Regions from separate parts of the Bradyrhizobium sp. USDA 4473 genome, predicted to be linked through region 2. Evidence: predicted binding sites of a transcription regulator. Region 2 holds the regulator's gene; the other holds the start of a gene.
What was found. Region 2 encodes LexA, which represses DNA repair genes until DNA is damaged. Its sites were predicted from a motif close to TGTTCNNNNTGTGTTCNG; they were not measured.

Region 1: dinB (DNA polymerase IV) is a predicted target of LexA. The motif match lies at 3,424-3,441, and genes of this name have one in related genera.

The regions. Positions count from the first base shown of each region.
Region 1 is NZ_JBSSGE010000001.1:6,689,760-6,698,431, reverse strand. It holds gene ACVW17_RS31750 (type II and III secretion system protein family protein) at 1-271, shown strand, start outside; gene ACVW17_RS31745 (hypothetical protein) at 284-685, shown strand; gene ACVW17_RS31740 (tetratricopeptide repeat protein) at 881-1,447, shown strand; gene ACVW17_RS31735 (hypothetical protein) at 1,546-2,688, opposite strand; gene ACVW17_RS31730 (hypothetical protein) at 2,878-3,144, opposite strand; gene dinB (DNA polymerase IV) at 3,470-4,717, shown strand; gene ACVW17_RS31720 (hypothetical protein) at 4,832-5,041, shown strand; gene ACVW17_RS31715 (NAD(P)H-dependent oxidoreductase) at 5,114-6,439, opposite strand; gene rfbC (dTDP-4-dehydrorhamnose 3,5-epimerase) at 6,445-7,008, opposite strand; gene ACVW17_RS31705 (GHMP family kinase ATP-binding protein) at 7,029-7,961, opposite strand; gene ACVW17_RS31700 (NAD-dependent epimerase/dehydratase family protein) at 8,140-8,672, opposite strand, start outside.
Region 2 is NZ_JBSSGE010000001.1:5,588,650-5,597,321, reverse strand. It holds gene ACVW17_RS26410 (HAD family hydrolase) at 374-1,000, shown strand; gene ACVW17_RS26405 (molybdopterin molybdotransferase MoeA) at 1,026-2,237, shown strand; gene lexA (transcriptional repressor LexA) at 2,481-3,185, shown strand; gene ACVW17_RS26395 (hypothetical protein) at 3,462-3,890, shown strand; gene ACVW17_RS26390 (hypothetical protein) at 4,048-4,275, shown strand; gene ACVW17_RS26385 (ComEC/Rec2 family competence protein) at 4,272-6,557, opposite strand; gene ACVW17_RS26380 (YybH family protein) at 6,682-7,068, opposite strand; gene ACVW17_RS26375 (glutamine--tRNA ligase/YqeY domain fusion protein) at 7,114-8,672, opposite strand, start outside.

The sequences.
Region 1 (8,672 bases), 1.1 Mb from region 2:
AACCGACCTGGTCATTATCGTCACGCCGCGCCTGGTCGCGCCGGCGGCGCCCGGCCAGCAGCTGGCATCGCCGCTCGATTCCCGCCTGCCGGCCAACGATGTCGATTTCTTCCTCAACGGCCAGATGGAAGTCCGCAAGCGCTACGACGACTACGTCAATTCCGGCGGCGACGTGAAGGGACCGTATGGCCATATCATCGCGCCCAACGCGGTCGTGAGTCCGCCACCGGCGGTGGTCGTCGACCAGCCGGTCGTGAAGACGCTGAACTAGGGGAGGCGGGAGATGACCATCCGATATCTGGCACTGCTCGCCCCGTTCCTGCTCGGCGGCTGCTACGGCGTGTACGGGCATGACGAGATGGACCGCTACATCCAGCGTTCCGACACCATCACGATGAGTGCCGGCAATGCCAAGGAGGTCAACGCGGTCACCCACACGATCCACCCGTGGCCGGCCTATGTCGGCGACCGCCGCATCGCCTACGACGCGCGACGGACGGGTACTGCGATCACCCGCTACGGCACTCAGCAGCGCCCGCTGGATCAGCTTCCCGACATGGGCGATCCGACCAGGGCGATGGGCCAGCCGCCGCCCGTCACGACGATTCAGAACGTCAACACGACCGGACTGGGAGCAGGGACCGGAGGATCGGTGGCTGTCGGGGTAGGCGGAGGAGGCAGGTAACCAGCTGAAGGCTCGCTGCACCCTGGGCATTGCCCGTTGGGATCTCGATTTTCCGATCCTGGCGGGGCGGGCGGATGCCGCGGCTGGAGCTTGAAGGGAAGTGGCGACGTGAGGTTCTGGTACTGACCCGGTGTTTCGGTCGTGCTGTCTGTTTTGTTAGGTAGTTTCGCGATGATGTTTCGAATGGGGCAAGAGATGCGCTGGACTTGGGGAACGGGACGAGGATTGCGTCGTCTCGCGCCGGCGTTGATCTGTTGCGGCCTGGCGACCGGCCTTGGTGCCTGTGACTACACGACCCGCGAGGCCGCGATCGTCGCTCCGGTGGATCCGCCCGGTGGGGACCCCGTGCAGGAGCCGACCGACGTCAAATATTATCCCTCCGACGAGCCGGTGCGGCTGGGGCTCGAGCACTACAACCGCGGCAATTACGGTATCGCCCAGCGCTATTTCAAGGATGCGGTCGAGAAGGCGCCGAAGGACGTCACGGCCTGGGTCGGGCTCGCCGCGAGCTACGACAAGATCCGCCGCTTCGATCTTGCCGATCAGGCCTATGCGCAGGCGATCCGGATCGGCGGCGAGACCGTCCAGATCCTCAACGACCAGGGCTATTCCCTCATGCTGCGCGGCAATCTCAGCGGCGCGCGGCGCAAGTTCGAGAAGGCGTATTCGCTCGATCCCGGCAACCCGGTTATCGCCAACAACCTCGAGCTGCTGAACGGCAGCCGCAAGTTCATCGAGCGGCCGCCGAACAATCAGCCGTAGCGGTGCAATATTACCTTTGATGGGGCCGCCGACTCCTTTGCATGGGGTTGTTTTCGCTATTTTGGTAGCTCGCCCCTGCGACCCGACCTCGCCGCGATCTAGTTCATCAGCACGGCATCGACGCGGCGGCTGTTTCTTGTGCTGATGATGATGGCGCCGTTGCGGATGGCAAATCGCGCACCGGCGAGTCTCGGAATCTTTTCGGTCAGCGGCGACGGCAGCGGAATCATTCCGCCGCTCGCGGGATCGCCGACGTTGATCGGCGGCCCGCCCGCGCCGGCCGAAGGCGCTGCCTTGATGTACTCCCTGATCAATTGAGTCTCTTCCCGCGAGAGACTGAGTGCGGTCTGCTCGCTGATCGCCGCTCGCTTTTCTGTCTCGGCTTTCTGCTGCGCTTCTTCCTGTTGCGCGGCTTCGCGCCTGGCTGCGTCCTGCTCGAGCTTGGCGACGCGCTCCCGCAGCGGCACGAGCTCCCGCCGCAGCATGACGATCTCGGATTTCAGCGAAGAGTTCTGGCCGAGCGCGATCGCTGCGGCAACGCAGGCAACGACCGAAATCAGACTGAGACATGCAACGGCAAGTCCCGTCACCCCGATGCGATTGGCCGTTGTCCGATCCTCTACGCCGCCCGCCGAACGCCGGCGCCGTGCCCGAGCAAATCGCGGTATACTGCTGCCGAGCAATGTCAGGAGTTGCGAGAGCCGGGAATCGTTCGGGCCCGCAGCGTGGATCGAGCCGAAGGCCGGTTCGAGCACGATCGGGCCTTGCGCGGAGAGATCGAGCGATGCGGCCGAGCCGCCGGCGTTCGAGGTCGTGCGCTCGGCCTGGCCGTCATCTCTGGCGTGCACGAGCCGGCGATCGATGTCGTCGGGCTGGTCGACACCAGCATCGCTGATCGCATCGGGCGTGTCGGCAGCAACGGCCTCAAGGCGCTCGCTCTGCCATTCGCCGAGCTCCTGTTTACCGAGTTCTTGCGCGTTAAGCTCCTGCTCGGCGCGGGACGCTGCAAGCGAGCTCCATAGCGCAAGCCCGGCCTCCGTGATCTGCAGCCCCGCCTCATTGATCGAAGCCCATCCGGACTGGAACACGTCGGCGTCGCCGAGCTCGGACGATCGCTTCAACTTCGTGGCCGCATCGCCCGCCGCGATCATGCGCTTGACCTCGCGACTGACCTCCTCGAGCGGAATCCGCTGTTCCGGTCTTGCAGCCAGCACACTCAAGATCGCCAGATTGAATCTCATGTGGCGCCTCTCGATGCCCCATCAGCCGATCGCGCAGCCGGCGGTCTCCCATGCCGGTGTCGGTCAGTCAGAGAGTCAAGCGAAGTGTAACGGCTCCCCGAGGGGCAAACAATCCGGTCCCAGGCGCACGACCGATGGATAAGTCTGCCCGCCAACGCGACGCGTCGCGATCGCCGTAGCGCAAGCTGTTCAGAGAAACTCGCGAAGCCTGGAGAGCTCGATCACGTGCTCGGGTGACAGCACATCGGGGACGAGCGGAGGTTGCGCCTTGGTCCGGATCTCGTAGAGATGCCGCGTCTTGTCGGGCTTGCTCATGAAATCGCGAATGCATTGGTCGAGCGTTGCGTTGGCGACCATATAGGGTGCGCGATCCTCTCGCCTGGCGTTGTTGAGAGAGGGCCATTTGTAAAGGGTGGCCGCAGCCTGGAAGTCCACCTGATGAGAGTGGTCGGTCATTCCAGGATATCTACCTGAAAAAGCCTGCCCGTCAACGCACGCCGGCAAGTGAGCGAATTGCTGCGGCAGTCGGCGCATTGTGTGTCGTCGCGATTGGTCGAACGACTGCCGCCGCGGCTCGCGTGATTCGCTTCGATTGCCGCGCAGCGGTCTCGATCTCCAGCGAGCCGAGATCGGCGTCGACGGAGGGAAGCCTGCCGAAGGACAGGCCGGCCGATTGCTTCGCGCGGCGAGCGCACGCGAAGGGAGGACAAATTCCACGTTGACTGGATTTCGATTTGTTCTTAGTTTGTTCTTTTGGTCGGGCGAGCACAAGCAGGTCGAGATGGCAGCGGCAGCCACCATTCTGCACGCGGACCTCGATGCATTTTACGCGTCGGTGGAGCAGCTGCTTGATCCGTCGCTGCGCGGCAAGCCGATCGCCGTCGGGGGCGGGGTGGTGCTTGCGGCCTCCTATGAGGCCAAGGCCTTCGGCGTCCGCGGCGGCATGTCGGGACGGGACGCGCGCGAGCTGTGCCCGCAGCTGATTTTTGTCGGCGGTCATTTCAGGGATTACCAGCGGCTGGGCGACGCGGCCATCGAGGTGCTCGGCGATTTCACGCCGCTGGTCGAGCGCATTTCGATCGACGAAGCGTTCGCCGACGTTGCCGGCTGCACGCATCTGTTCGGAGCGCCGGCGGACATCGCAGCGGCGATCCGGCGGCGGGTGCGCGCCGAACTCGGTCTTCCGATCTCGGTGGGCGTCGCGCGCACCAAACATCTGGCGAAGATCGCTTCCCAGGTCGCAAAGCCCGACGGCCTTGTCGTCGTCGATCCCGACGCGGAGCTCAGCTTCCTTCACGAATTGCCGGTCGAGTTGATGTGGGGCGTCGGGCCGGTGACCCGGGCACGGCTGGAGGCGATCGGCGTTGCGACGATCGGTCAACTCGCGACATTGTCGGAACGCTCGCTGACGCGGTTGCTCGGTCCGGCGGCAGGCGAGAAGCTCGCCGCGCTGGCCTGCAATCGCGATCCGCGACAACTCAAGCCGCATCGGCGCGCGCGATCGGCGGGAGCACAATCGGCGCTCGGCCGCAAGCCCGCGACCATGCAGGTCATCAGGCCGACGCTGATGCATCTCGCCGACCGCGTCGCCACACGGCTGCGGGCGAAATCGCGGCCCGGACGAACCGTGACGGTGCGGGTGCGCTTCGCAGACATGAAATCGGTGACCCGCGCGATCACGCTCGACGCGCCGGTGTGCACGACGGTGATCCTGGCGCGGCTCGCCGAGAACCTGGTGCGTGCAACGCTTGCCGATCATCCCCGTGAGGGGATCATTTCGCTGTTGGCGATCTCGGTCTCGCATCTCGAGGAGCATTGGGACCTTGCGCTGGAGCTTCCGCTCGGATTGGCCGATGACGCGCTCCGCCCCGGAAGTCCAGCAGGCATCGCGCGCTGGGCGGCGGACTGCGCGATCGACAAGATCCGCGACCGCTTCGGCTGGGAGGCAATCGGATACGGCTCAGTCGCTCTGGAGGCGGTTCGGTCGGTGCCTGATGCGTTTCGCGCACTTGCCGAGAAGGAGCTATAACCTGCTACCGATTCACGATCGGGTCATCGCATTAAGAAAAGGCAATCCGGAATCGCGCCGTTGTGAGTGGTGGCCTCGCGCATGCGGTCTATTCTGACGCTGCGGAGGATAGCCATGAAGTACAGCTCCGAACTGATCCAGACGATGCGGGATGCGTTGGATACGGTCATGGCAAGCGTGCCGGCCGATCAATCCGTGTTCGGTCTGAAGGCCCACGTTGCCGAATCCATCTTGCGAGCCGCGGCCCACGGTCAGACGTCGTTCGACGGGCTCGTGACGGCCGCATCCGATCAGCTTCAATCCATCATATCGATGTTGACCTAAGCGTGATCCAGAAAAGTGCGAAGCGGTTTTCCGAGGAGATTCGACAACAGGCTAACGCGCGATGACGCCGCCTTAGGCAGCCGCAGGGCGTATGAATGACGGCCTGCCGAAGAAGACGGTGTCTTGCTCCTGGCGCAGCGCGTCGCAGATTCGGCCTGCCGGAATCTCGACGTCGTCATACGCGAGCACGTGGTCTCGCGCAATGTTCCGCCGAAGACGGCAACCTTCGGCTAGGCCGATCGGAAGAAGGTGCTCGGCGTGAGCGACCTGCGCATTCTCGCACAAGCCGTAGGTCATGTAGTGGCCAAGCCCGTCGAGGACTTCGCCAGCCCTGAGATCCCTCTTTGCGGCTGCGACCACATCGACACACGGCGCGCCGAGCGGAGTGATGGCTGCATCCTTGAAGATCGCCGCGCGTGCAACCGTGAACGGGACCTCAAAGTGACAAAGATGATAGGGCCAGTAGAAGCAGTAGAGGGGGCCTGCTCCCATCTTGTAGAGCGACAAATAGTGCTTCTCGACCGCATCGTTCGTCGTCCCAAGCACGAATATGCCCGGGTTTGGCATCGCTCCCACGCAATAATCCACGATGCCGGGACCGTCGAGAAGCTCATCGACCGGGTACCAGTTGACCGCTTCCTGGATCGGGGTGCCGGCCTCGACGACCGGACCGTGCATTCCGCGCCGCGCGACCCGCATGCCCGTTGCATTGGCAACGATCGCGTTCTCGAAGGATATCTTGGTGCCGTCAGCGAAAGACGTAACCATCGGGGCCTTCATCCCCCATTTTCTGGCAAACCCTTCCTGGGTCGTGGGATTGCGGTAGGGATCGTGCAGACCCTTGATGTTCCCGCACAGCACAGGCCTGATACCCAGTCCCTTCACCCACCGGTACAGATTCATGATGACGCCTGGCTGGTCACCTTCCGTGTTGGTGATGACGACCCCGGCGCGGTCGGCATACGTCTTCAGGATCGGGCCGAGAGTGCCGTCCAGTTCGGCATTCATCATGACGACATGCTTGGTTCGGGCGATCGCCTGCATCACCACGCCGGCCGCGAATTCGATCGTGCCGGTGACCTCCAGAATCACATCGATCCCGTCAGCGTTGCAAAGAAGCATTGGGTCGTCGGTGATCGCGCGCCGGCTCCGGGTGATGCAGTCGTCGAGTTCATCCACGCGGCGCACTTGCGTGACGTTGCTCTCACCGGATTCCGCGTAGGCCTTGCGGGCCTCATCGAGGTGACGGTTACAGATCGCAGCGAGTTCGATGCCCTTGGTGTACTGCAGCATCTGACGCGCGATACCCTTGGCCATGAACCCGGCGCCCACCATTCCCACCCTGATCGGGGTGCCGGTGCGTTGCAGCCGCTCGAGCTCGCGGTCGACGATGAACATGCTATCTACCCCTCATCGGCAGTCGCGACGAGCCGGTGCTCGTCCACGAAATCAGGCCAGCTGCAGTCCTTTTCCGAGATGACGGCGGGCTCGGCGGGCCACTTGATGCGAAACGCTGGATCGTTCCAGCGCACGCCGCGCTCGGCGGTCGGCGTGTAGAATTCGGATACGAGATACGTGACCTCGGTCTCGTCCGCGAGCGTCAGAAAGGCGTTCGCGCATCCCTTCGGGACGAGGAGCATGCGGTAGTTTTCGGCACTGAGCTCAACCGTGATGTGATGCATGAACGTCGGCGAGTCAGGCCTCAGATCGATCAGCACGTCATGGACGGCGCCGCGCACGCAGCGCAGGAGCTTGTCCTCCTGATAGGGCGCGACCTGGTAATGGAAGCCGCGCAACGTATGCTTTTGGCGGTTGAAGGAGATGTTCATCTGGGCGATCCGGTTGGGCAGGCCGTGATCGTCGAACTCCTGGCTGCACCAGCCGCGGGCAAAAAACCCGCGGCTGTCGGCTCGCTTTTCCAGCTCTACCGTGCAAGCGCCCTTAATTTCGGTGGTCTTGAAAATCATCGAATTCTCCAAGGCCAGGGTCACCCGGCCGGGCAAAGCACGCGCGAGCCGTGTACCTCGTAGCCAAGCGACACCAAAGGGAGCTCCGAGAGCGCCTGACGCACCCGCTCGCGTTTCTCCGGCTTCACGATGAACATGAGGAAGCCGCCGCCGCCGGCACCGCACAGCTTGCCACCTTCGGCGCCCGCCTCGAGGGCCCGCGTATAATAGTCATCGATCTCCGAGGTGGTGATCTTGGAGGCGAGACCCCGCTTCAGCGTCCAGCCGCGGTGAAGAGCTTCGCCCACCTGCTCGAGCGCGATCTGTTGACCGGAGCAGATGGAACGAAACTCGAAGGCGTCGTTGCGCATGCGCCGCAGAACGTCCAGGTTTCGTGACGTGTTGCTTCGCTGCTCGGTGAGTACCGAGGCGGCAGGGCGCTGATGGCCGGTCCAGAACATCATGATGTTGCTGAACAGGTAGGCGACAGAACCGCTTCGGGCCGGCTGCGGCTCGACCGTGACGCGGCCGCCGCGTCCGAACCGGAGCAGATTGAGGCCCCCGAACGCGGCGGCGTATTGGTCCTGCTTGCCGATCGGCTCCTTGAGCACTTCCATCTCGATGTGGCAGGCCTCCTCGGCCAGTTGGCCGGCGGTGACGCGCTCGCCGCGGAAGGCATGGAGCGCGTGGAGCAATCCAACTGCGAAGGCGCTCGATCCGCCCATGCCGGTGGACGCCGGCATGTCGGCGACGGTGCTGATGAAGATCGGAGGCTCGATGTTGAGAAACTTGAGGCACTCACGCGCAATGTTGTTGTCGATCTCCTCGATCGTATTGACCTGCTCGGTGCGTGAGTAGTTGAGCCGGATCGGCTCGTTGAAGAGGTCGCTGTGGCGCTTCACGGTCACGTAGACGTATTTGTCGACGGCCGCGCTCAGGACGGCGCCTTCCTCAACCTCGTAGAATTCCGGCAAATCTGTGCCGCCGCCTGCGAAGCTGATGCGCAGCGGGGTCCGTGTCATGACGATATCGGTCGGACGCCAGCTGGCGTAAGCCGGTCTGAGCCACTCCGTGTTCGGGACAACGGATGCACGCTCGAGTTCCCGCGTCGATAGAGTTTCCACTGCGCTCGGCCTCCTGACCTGTCGACACTTAGGCTCGAATTCGGCTCACATTGGCACGGATCTCCGTCCACCTGAGCGACTCGTCGATCGTTCCGCTGTCGAGCAGATGCCGCAACCAGCTCAGACGCGTAAAACGCTTGTCCTTGAATGCACCATGCTTCAGGCCGATGCTCTGGAATGCGGTATAGAGCTCCCTCGCTCCGTCCGTCGCCGTCCATCGGAAGCTGAATTCCGGAAAGGTTCGCTTGAACTTGGCAAAATCCGCCTTGTAGGTGCGTTGATCAGCTCCGGGCTGCGGCACGCTCGCGAGTTCGCAACCGGGAACGCTTTGTGCCGCAATCTGCCCGAGATCGCGGATCTGGTGGTTGAGTTGGTCAGCACCGACGTTGAAGGCCTGGTTATGCACGCTCTCCAACGGTGCCTCGAGCACCGCCTGAAACGCACGCGCAACGTCCTGGACATGGACGACCGGCCGCCAGGGCGTACCGTCGCTCTGGATCACAATGCGGCCTGTCGTGAAGGCATTGCCCATGAAATCGTTGAGGACGGTGTCGAACCGCA
Region 2 (8,672 bases):
CCTCACCAACGGAGAGGGCGGAACGAGAAGCAAGACTCGGACAAATCATGTCGCGAGAATGCGGACGTATGATTCACAAGCGGCGCCACACATTCGCCGTCGTCCCGGCGAAGGCCCGGGACCCATTACCCCAAAAGCGAATTGTTGCGCGACGCTGGGGCCACAGCTTGTTTTCAACAACACAACCCTGTGGTTATGGGCCCCGGCCCCCGTGCGCAATTGCGCACTAGGCCGGGACGACACTGAAATTGTGGCGCGAGCATGCGAAGCTATGGATCGAGCGGGAGCCACTGTCAGCACATCAGTCGCATGCCTCCCGCACAAATCGGGGACATTGCCGCCTGCCCGCAATTTTCGTACATGGTTCCACGCAATGACCTCGCACCCCCTCCCCGATTCCGTCGACGTGCTGCTGTTCGATATCGGCCGCGTCGTGCTCGACATCGACTTTGACAAGGTGATGGCGCACTGGGCGCAGCATGCCGGCTGCGCGCCGTCCGACCTCGCCACGCGCTTTGTCGTCGACGACAGCTTCAAGCATCACGAGATCGGCCGGATCGACGATGCGGCGTTCTTCGAAAACCTGCGCCGGACGCTCGGCATCGACCTCACGGACGCCCAGTTCCTCGAAGGCTGGAATGCGATCTTCACCGGCGAGATGCCCGATATCGCCCCCCTGCTCGCGGCCGCGGCGAAGCGGATGCCGCTCTATGCGTTCTCCAACACCAATCCGGCCCATGTCGCGCATTTCTCGGTTGTCCACGCCGAGTTGCTGAGCCATTTCCGCACCGTGTTCCTGTCCTCGAGCATCGGCTATCGGAAACCCGACGCCGCGGCCTACGATCATGTGGTAAAAGCCATCGGCGTGCCGGCGTCGCGGATCCTGTTCTTCGACGACCTGGCCGCCAATATCGAAGGCGCGCGGGCGCGCGGCCTTCATGCCGTCCACGTGACATCGACGGATGACGTGGCAAGGGCGCTGACCGCGCTCGGTATTTGAACCCTGGACTTGAGGAGCTCCGAGCGTGGCCCTGATGCCGGTTGCCGATGCCCTGTCCGCCGTCCTGGCCGGCGCCGAACCGCTGCCGGAGGAGATGGTCGCGCTCGATGCCGCCTATCACCGCACCCTGGCACGCGACCTCGCCGCGCGGCGCACCCAGCCGCCGCAGCCGATGTCGGCGATGGACGGCTATGCGGTGCGCGCCGCCGATGCGGCTGACCTGAAGGCGCGGCTCAAGGTGATCGGCGAAGTCGCCGCCGGCCGGCCGTTCGAGCGCACGGTCGCCTCAGGCGAAGCGGTGCGGATCTTCACCGGCGGCGTGATCCCCGACGGCGCCGACGCCGTCATCATCCAGGAGGACACCGCCGTCGACGGCGACCACATCACGATCACCGAGGCTGCCGCCGTTGGACGGCACATCCGCCCCGCCGGTGTCGACTTCCGCGAGGGTGACGTTCTGCTCGCCGCCGGCAGCCGCCTCTCCGACCGCGCGCTGTCGCTGGCCGCCGCCATGAACCATCCGGAAGTCGCCGTGCATCGCCGGCCGAAGGTCGCGGTGCTGGCGACCGGCGACGAGCTGGTGATGCCGGGCTCGCAGCCCGGACCCGGCCAGATCGTCTATTCCAACGGCTATGCGCTGCGGGCGCTGGCGCGTGCCGAAGGCGCCGAGACCATCGATCTCGGGATTGCCGCCGATACGGTTGAGGCCACCACGGCCGGCATCCGCCGGGCCCGCGACACCGGAGCCGACATCCTGATCACGACCGGCGGCGCCTCGGTCGGTGACCACGACCTGGTCAAGCGGTCGCTGGAGGCCGAGGGCGTCGCGATGGCGTTCTGGCGGATCGCGATGCGGCCCGGCAAGCCGATGATGCATGGCCGGCTCGGGGCGATGCGGGTGATCGGCCTGCCCGGCAATCCGGTGTCGTCCTATGTCTGCGCCTTCCTGTTTCTGGTGCCGTTGATTCGGGCGCTGAGCGGCCGAAAAGCGATTCATCATCGCCGCGCGACCGCTTTGCTCGGCCGCGACCTCGCTGCCAACGACCAGCGCGAGGACTATCTGCGCGCGCGTCTCGAGACGCGCGACGACGGCACGCTGATCGCAACGCCCGTGATGCAGCAGGATTCTTCGCTGCTCGGGAATCTCGCTGCGGCACGGGCACTTCTCGTGCGTCCGCCGTTTGCGCCGGCCGCCGTCGCCGGCAGCGAATGCGAGATCCTGATGCTGCCCGAATAGGGTTTTCTCACCGCGGCGATTGTGCGCCGCCGGGCGTGTTCACCGGAAATTAAGTGGTTGCGGAACACATATCGAACATATAGTGTCCGTTCATGATTTGTTTCGAGTACTGGTGTCTACAATCGGGAGGCCGCCCAGGAGCGCTTGCAGCAAGCACCATGCTCCCTTGGTCAGGCCCGGTCTGCAGATCCCACCGAAGAGTCTCGGAATCGAACGACGCTATCAACCGGGGGAATACTCGAGATGCTCACGCGCAAACAGTACGAACTTCTGCGTTTCATCAATGAACGTCTGAAAGAGGCCGGCGTCCCGCCCTCCTTCGACGAGATGAAGGATGCGCTCGACCTGCGCTCGAAGTCCGGTATCCACCGCCTGATCACTGCGCTGGAGGAGCGCGGCTTCATCCGCCGCCTGCCCAACCGCGCCCGCGCCATCGAAGTCATCAAGCTGCCCGAGCTGTCGGCCGGCGGCGGCAACGGCCGACGCGGCTTCACCCCGAGCGTCATCGAAGGCACCCTCGGCAAGCGCACCTCTACACCGCCGATCGCCGAGGATGACGGCAATCGACCGGTCGCGGTCCCGGTCATGGGCCGGATCGCTGCCGGTACGCCGATCGAGGCGCTGCAGACCCGCAGCCACACCATCAGCGTGCCGCCCGACATGCTCGGCTCCGGCGAGCATTATGCGCTGGAGGTGCGCGGCGACTCGATGGTCGATGCCGGCATTCTCGACGGCGACATGGCGCTGATCCAGCGCAACGACGTCGCCAACACCGGCGACATCGTGGTGGCGCTGATCGACGAGGAGGAAGCGACCCTGAAGCGCTTCCGCCGCCGCGGCGCTTCGATCGCGCTGGAGCCGGCCAACACCGCCTATGAAGTGCGCATCCTGCCGCCGAACCGGGTCCGCATCCAGGGCAAGCTGATCGGGCTCTATCGCAAGTACTGAATTGCAAATAGTTGCGGCGGCGAGGCAAATACTTGCGGCGGCGAGGAACGAGCGACAGATCGGATCGTTCCTTGGAAGATAGCGCGGCATGCGGCCTGCTCGATGCGCTCCGATACCTCTCACGCAGTGTCGCGTGTTTGTGATTGAGGCGGTCTCGGGCGAGTCGTACAATCGCCCAGAAACGAGCTGACACTCGTTCGCTATCGTCCACTCTGGTAGAGGCCCTATGCCTCAAGGAGAGGCACGGGTCGCTACCTCCATTTGAGGAGCCATCCGATGTGTGACTATAGTCTGCACGCCGTGGCATCGCGCCCCGCCATTGTCGGAGAGACGCTGATCACCACGACCTTCCGCGGCACGTCGACCCGCGGCTTTGCGTCGGAGAACGATCCGACTGTCGCGGTCTGCATGCTGCCGGGCACCGAGCTCGCTTTCGCCGAGAACGTTCGCTACGACAGCCGCTGGATCTGGACCAAGACGCTGAATTTCCGCGTCGGCGTGTTCAACGAAGTCGAGCCCGACGTGCCGGATCGCCATCATGATGCGGTCGAATTCCCCGACGGCAGCCATGTGCTGGTGACCCAGCTCGTCGAGGGACAGCGCGTCAGCGTGCTGCAATTGCCGGCACTGCATCCGCCGGTCGCGCAGAAGCCGAAGGTTGTGGAGCGGCGGCCCTCCGCATTTGCGTCGCTGTTTTTGGGTTGAACGCATCGTCGCCGCAGGATGACCCGGCGGCGAGTGACCGAAACGATTTCGAGCGACCCCGGACGTCGGGTTCCGGGGCGCGGCAGGAGATTTCCGTCGGCGGCCGCCTTGGCGCATCATCAGGCGCAGAGGACGTGCACTTACGGAAACCTGCTCGGTGGTCGAAAAGGTCACATGGCAAAAGGCTGGACGCGTCACGGAGCCGGGCCGCTACATGTTCCGGTTCGGCTGGCTGACGGTGACGGCTGACGACCTGAAGGTCTGGCAGCAATTCCCCGAGGCGTCCTTCACCCTCGTCAAGAAGCCCGACGCCGGCCCCGATTCCGACGAATACCATCTCGGCCTGTTCGAATTGCCGGCCGGTCCCTCGCCAGACCCCGGCTAATCCTCACCCTGCAGATCGCTCTCCCCCGGCGTGGCGTCGACGGCCGGCCGTGGCGCGGTGGCGGGGGCGCGGAGCGTCGCCTCGGCCTCGCCGTCGCCGGGAACCGCAGGCGACCATGGCCGGTCGATCCCGCCGGGCTTGACCGCATCGATGGCGTAGCCGTCACTGGTCCGCCGCAGCACCAGCGCGCCGTGACGCCGCAGCCGCTCGGCGTCGACCACCGAGGCCGCGCAGCCCCGCGGCGCCGGCCGGGCGGTGACGATCAGCGCCGCGCGCTCGCAATCATCCACCAGCGCCTCCGGCCGGCTGGCCAGCGCGACGAAGGCGCCGCCGGGCCCCTGGACCACGCAGCCGCTCGGATCGCAGGAGACGCCCTCGCCGAGCGATGCATCAGTGGCGGTCCGCGCATCGGCGTCCGCCGCCAGCCACTCCTTGACCAAAAACGCATCCTTGGCGCTGTGCATCAGATGCAACCGCCCGTCCCCGCCGCGCACCGCGACGTTGCGGCCATCGGCGGAAATCAGCACGTCCGGCTGCGGCACCCTGAGCGCCCAGACCGAGGCCACCACCAGCAGCACCGCGCCCGACCAGCGCAGCGGCGTGCGCAGCAGCCCGAGCAGGATCAGGCCCGCGCTGGCTGCGATCAGCGGCCCGATCCCGAACGCCGCCATCCGGCCGACCGCACCGGGCAGCGCGGCGACCCATTGCGTCACCAGGATCATCCAGTCGATGCCAAAGCCCATGATCGCCCAGAACACGCCGTCGAAGCCGAACGGCATCGCTACGAGCCCGAGCAGGCCGGCCGGCATCACGACCGCAGACACCACCGGCATCGCCGCGAGGTTGGCGAGCAGTCCGTACGGCGTCACGCGATGGAAATGAAATGCGGCATAGGGCGTCGTCGCGAGCCCTGCCACGAGGGAAGCCAGCATCAGCATCGTCAGCTCGCGCCCGCCCCACAGCGCAACCCGCGCGGTCGCCGAATGATCCGGCGACGCCAGCAGGTTCGGCAGCCCGATCTGCACCAGCGCCACCAGCCCGAGCGTCGCGGCGAACGACATCTGGAAGCTCGGATGCACCAGCGCCTCCGGCGCAATCGCGAGCACGATCAGCGCCGCCACCGCCAGCGTGCGGAAGGTGATGGCGCGGCGGTCGACCATCACCGCGATCAGCACCACCGCCGTCATGAAGAACGATCGCTGGGTCGCGACCTCGGCTCCCGACAGCAGCAGATAGAACGCCGCGGCGACGAGCGCAGCCGCCGCCGCCCATTTCTTGATCGGGTATCCCGCCGTCAGCGCCGGAAACAGCGCCAGCAGCGCGCGGATCGTGAAAAACACCACGCCCGCGACCACGGCCATGTGGTAGCCGGAGATCGACAGCACATGGCCGAGCCCCGAGATGAACATCGCATCGTTGACCGGCGTCGTGATCGCGTCGCGCCGGCCGGTCAGCAGGGCGGTCGCGATCGCGCGCTGATCGCCGTCGAGCGTCGTGCGGATCCGCGCGTCGATGGCATCGCGCAGCCACTGCATGAAGGCGGCATAGCGCAGCGCGAGGCCGCCGGCGGCCGGCGGCTCCCTGGTCTTGACCGCGCCCATCGCGAAGCCGGAGGCGCCGATGCCCTGGAAATACAGGTCGCGGCCGAAATCATAGGAGCCCGGACGTTGCGGCCCGAGCGGCGGCATCAGCCGCGCCTTCAATTCCACGAAGCTGCCGACGTCGGGCGCGGTGCCCTTCTTCACCGAGAGCCTGACGCGCTCGAGTTTTGGCACCTCGCGCTGGCTCTCCATCGATACGACGCGCAGCACGAAGCGGTCGGTCTTCTCGCGGATATCGCGCGTCTCGACGAAGCCGGTCAGCGCTACGGAATATATCGGACGCGCCAGCACGCCGTGGGCGATCCGCGCCGTCTTCCATGTCGCCATCGCAAAGCCCGCAGCGACCGCAGCAAGTATCACGACGGCGGGAAACACGCTGCGCCGCCGCAGCAGCAGCGCCAGCAGGCAGAGCGCGATCGCGACGCTCGCCGCGACCGGCAGCACCGGCTCGTGCTCTGCCGCGAAGTAGAACGCAATGCCGGTGCCGAACGCCACCGGCACCCACGGCAACAGCCGTCCGGCGCCGGCTTCCGCGCGCGCCCATTGCCGCAAGGTCTCGACGTAAGGCCGCCAGATACTGGCACGTACCGGAAGATAGCTGCCAACCGGCGCAGCCGCCCGCGGCGGCCACGTCCCCGCGTAGCCGCGTTTGCCGCCCGGCGTCGTGCCCTGCTCCGCCATTCCGCTCGCGATCCCTGCCGGGCAGCAGGCTAGCGGATGCCGCAGTCACCCGACTAGCGGAACGGAACCGAAACACGCAACCGAAGGCTGTGATCTCCGGGGACAGGGGACGCGCTGAGGTGCGCTAGATCAACGGCGTCTGTGACGAGACGTGATGGCAGGCGATCTTCCAGCCGCCGTCCTCGCGCGCGATCACCCAGGTGATCTTGACGGCGAGCGAAGGCGCATCGCCGTCGAGAAAGAACGACGCGATGCCCGCCATGTTGACGAGATCGGTATTCACCCGCTCGGTCCTGACCTCGCTGAAGCGAACGCGCGGCGCCTGCCAGCGCGGCAGGCCGTCGAAATAGGCTTTGACGTCGTCGCGGCCGCGATACAGCGTCGGGTTCGAGCCGAAGAAGAACGCGTGCTGCGAGTACAGCGCGGCAAGCGCCTCCGCGTCGAGCTTGCTGAATCCCGCGGACCATTTCGCGACTATGGCGGAGGCGATGTCGTCGCTTTCACTTGGCATCGATCGCCCCGTCAGCTGTCCTTGCCGGACTGTTCTAGCCCTTGTCTAACCCTTGTTGCCGCCGACTTCCTTGGCGAAGGTGTCGCGCAGCCCGATGGTGCGATTGAACACGAGCCTGTCCGGCGTCGAATCCGCGTCGCGCACGAAATAGCCCTGCCGCTCGAACTGCATCACCTCGGGCGAATTGCTCTCGGCGATCGCAGGCTCGACCCGCGCATCGCTGAGCACTTCCAGCGACTGCGGATTGAGGTCGGCGACGAAATCGGCGGCGTTCGGGCTCGGATTGGCGAACAGCTGATTGTAGATCCGGATCTCCGCCGGCTTCGACTGCGCCGCCGGCAACCAGTGCATGGTCGCCTTGACCTTGCGGCCGTCCGGCGCGTTGCCGCCCTTGGTCGCGGGATCATACGTCGCGCGCAGCTCGACGATCTCGCCGGCGTCGTTCTTGATCACGCCGGTGCACCTGATGAAGTAGGCGTAACGCAGCCGCACCTCATTGCCGGGTGACAAACGGAAGAACTTCTTCGGCGGATTCTCCATGAAGTCGTCGCGCTCGATATAGAGCTCGCGGCCGAATGCGATTCTGCGCGTGCCGGCGTCCGGATTGTCGGGATGGTTGATCGCCTCGATCTCCTCGACCTGCCCTTCCGGATAGTTCTCGATCACAACCTTGAGCGGTCGCAGCACCGCCATGCGACGCAGCGATGTGCGGTTCAGCTCCTCGCGGATGCAGAATTCGAGCATGCCGACATCGACCACGCTGTTGGCCTTGGCGACGCCGATGCGCTTGATGAATTCGCGCACCGCGGCCGGCGGCACGCCGCGGCGCTTGAGACCGGCGACGGTCGGCATCCGCGGATCGTCCCAGCCCGAGACGTGGCCGTCACGGACCAGCTGGGTCAGCACACGCTTGGACAGCAGCGTGTAGGTCAGGTTCAGCCGTGCCATTTCGTACTGGCGCGGCTTCGAGGGCACCGGCAGCTTGTCGAGCAGCCACTCATAGAGCGGACGGTGATCCTCGAACTCCAGCGTACAGATCGAATGGGTGATGCCTTCGATCGCGTCCGACTGGCCGTGGGCGTAGTCGTAGCTCGGATAGATCGACCATTTGTCGCCGGTGCGCGGATGGTGGGCGTGCAGGATGCGGTACAGCACGGGATCGCGCAGGTTGATGTTGCCGGCCGCCATGTCGATCTTGGCGCGCAGCACGCGGGCGCCGTTGGGAAACTCTCCGGCCTTCATGCGGCGGAACAGGTCGAGGTTCTCCTCGACCGAGCGGTCGCGGAACGGCGAGTTCTTGCCCGGCTCGGTCAGGGTGCCGCGCGACGTGCGGATCTCCTCCTGCGACTGATCGTCGACATAGGCATAGCCGGCCTTGATCAGGCCTTCGGCCCAATCATACAGACGGTCGAAATAATCCGACGCGAAGAAGAGGTTGGTGCCCCAATCGTAGCCGAGCCAATGGACGTCGGCCTGGATGGAGTCGATGTATTCCTGCTCCTCCTTGGTCGGATTGGTGTCGTCGAAGCGCAAATTGCACTGGCCGCCGAACTCCTGCGCGATGCCGAAATTCAAGGCGATCGACTTGGCGTGGCCGATATGCA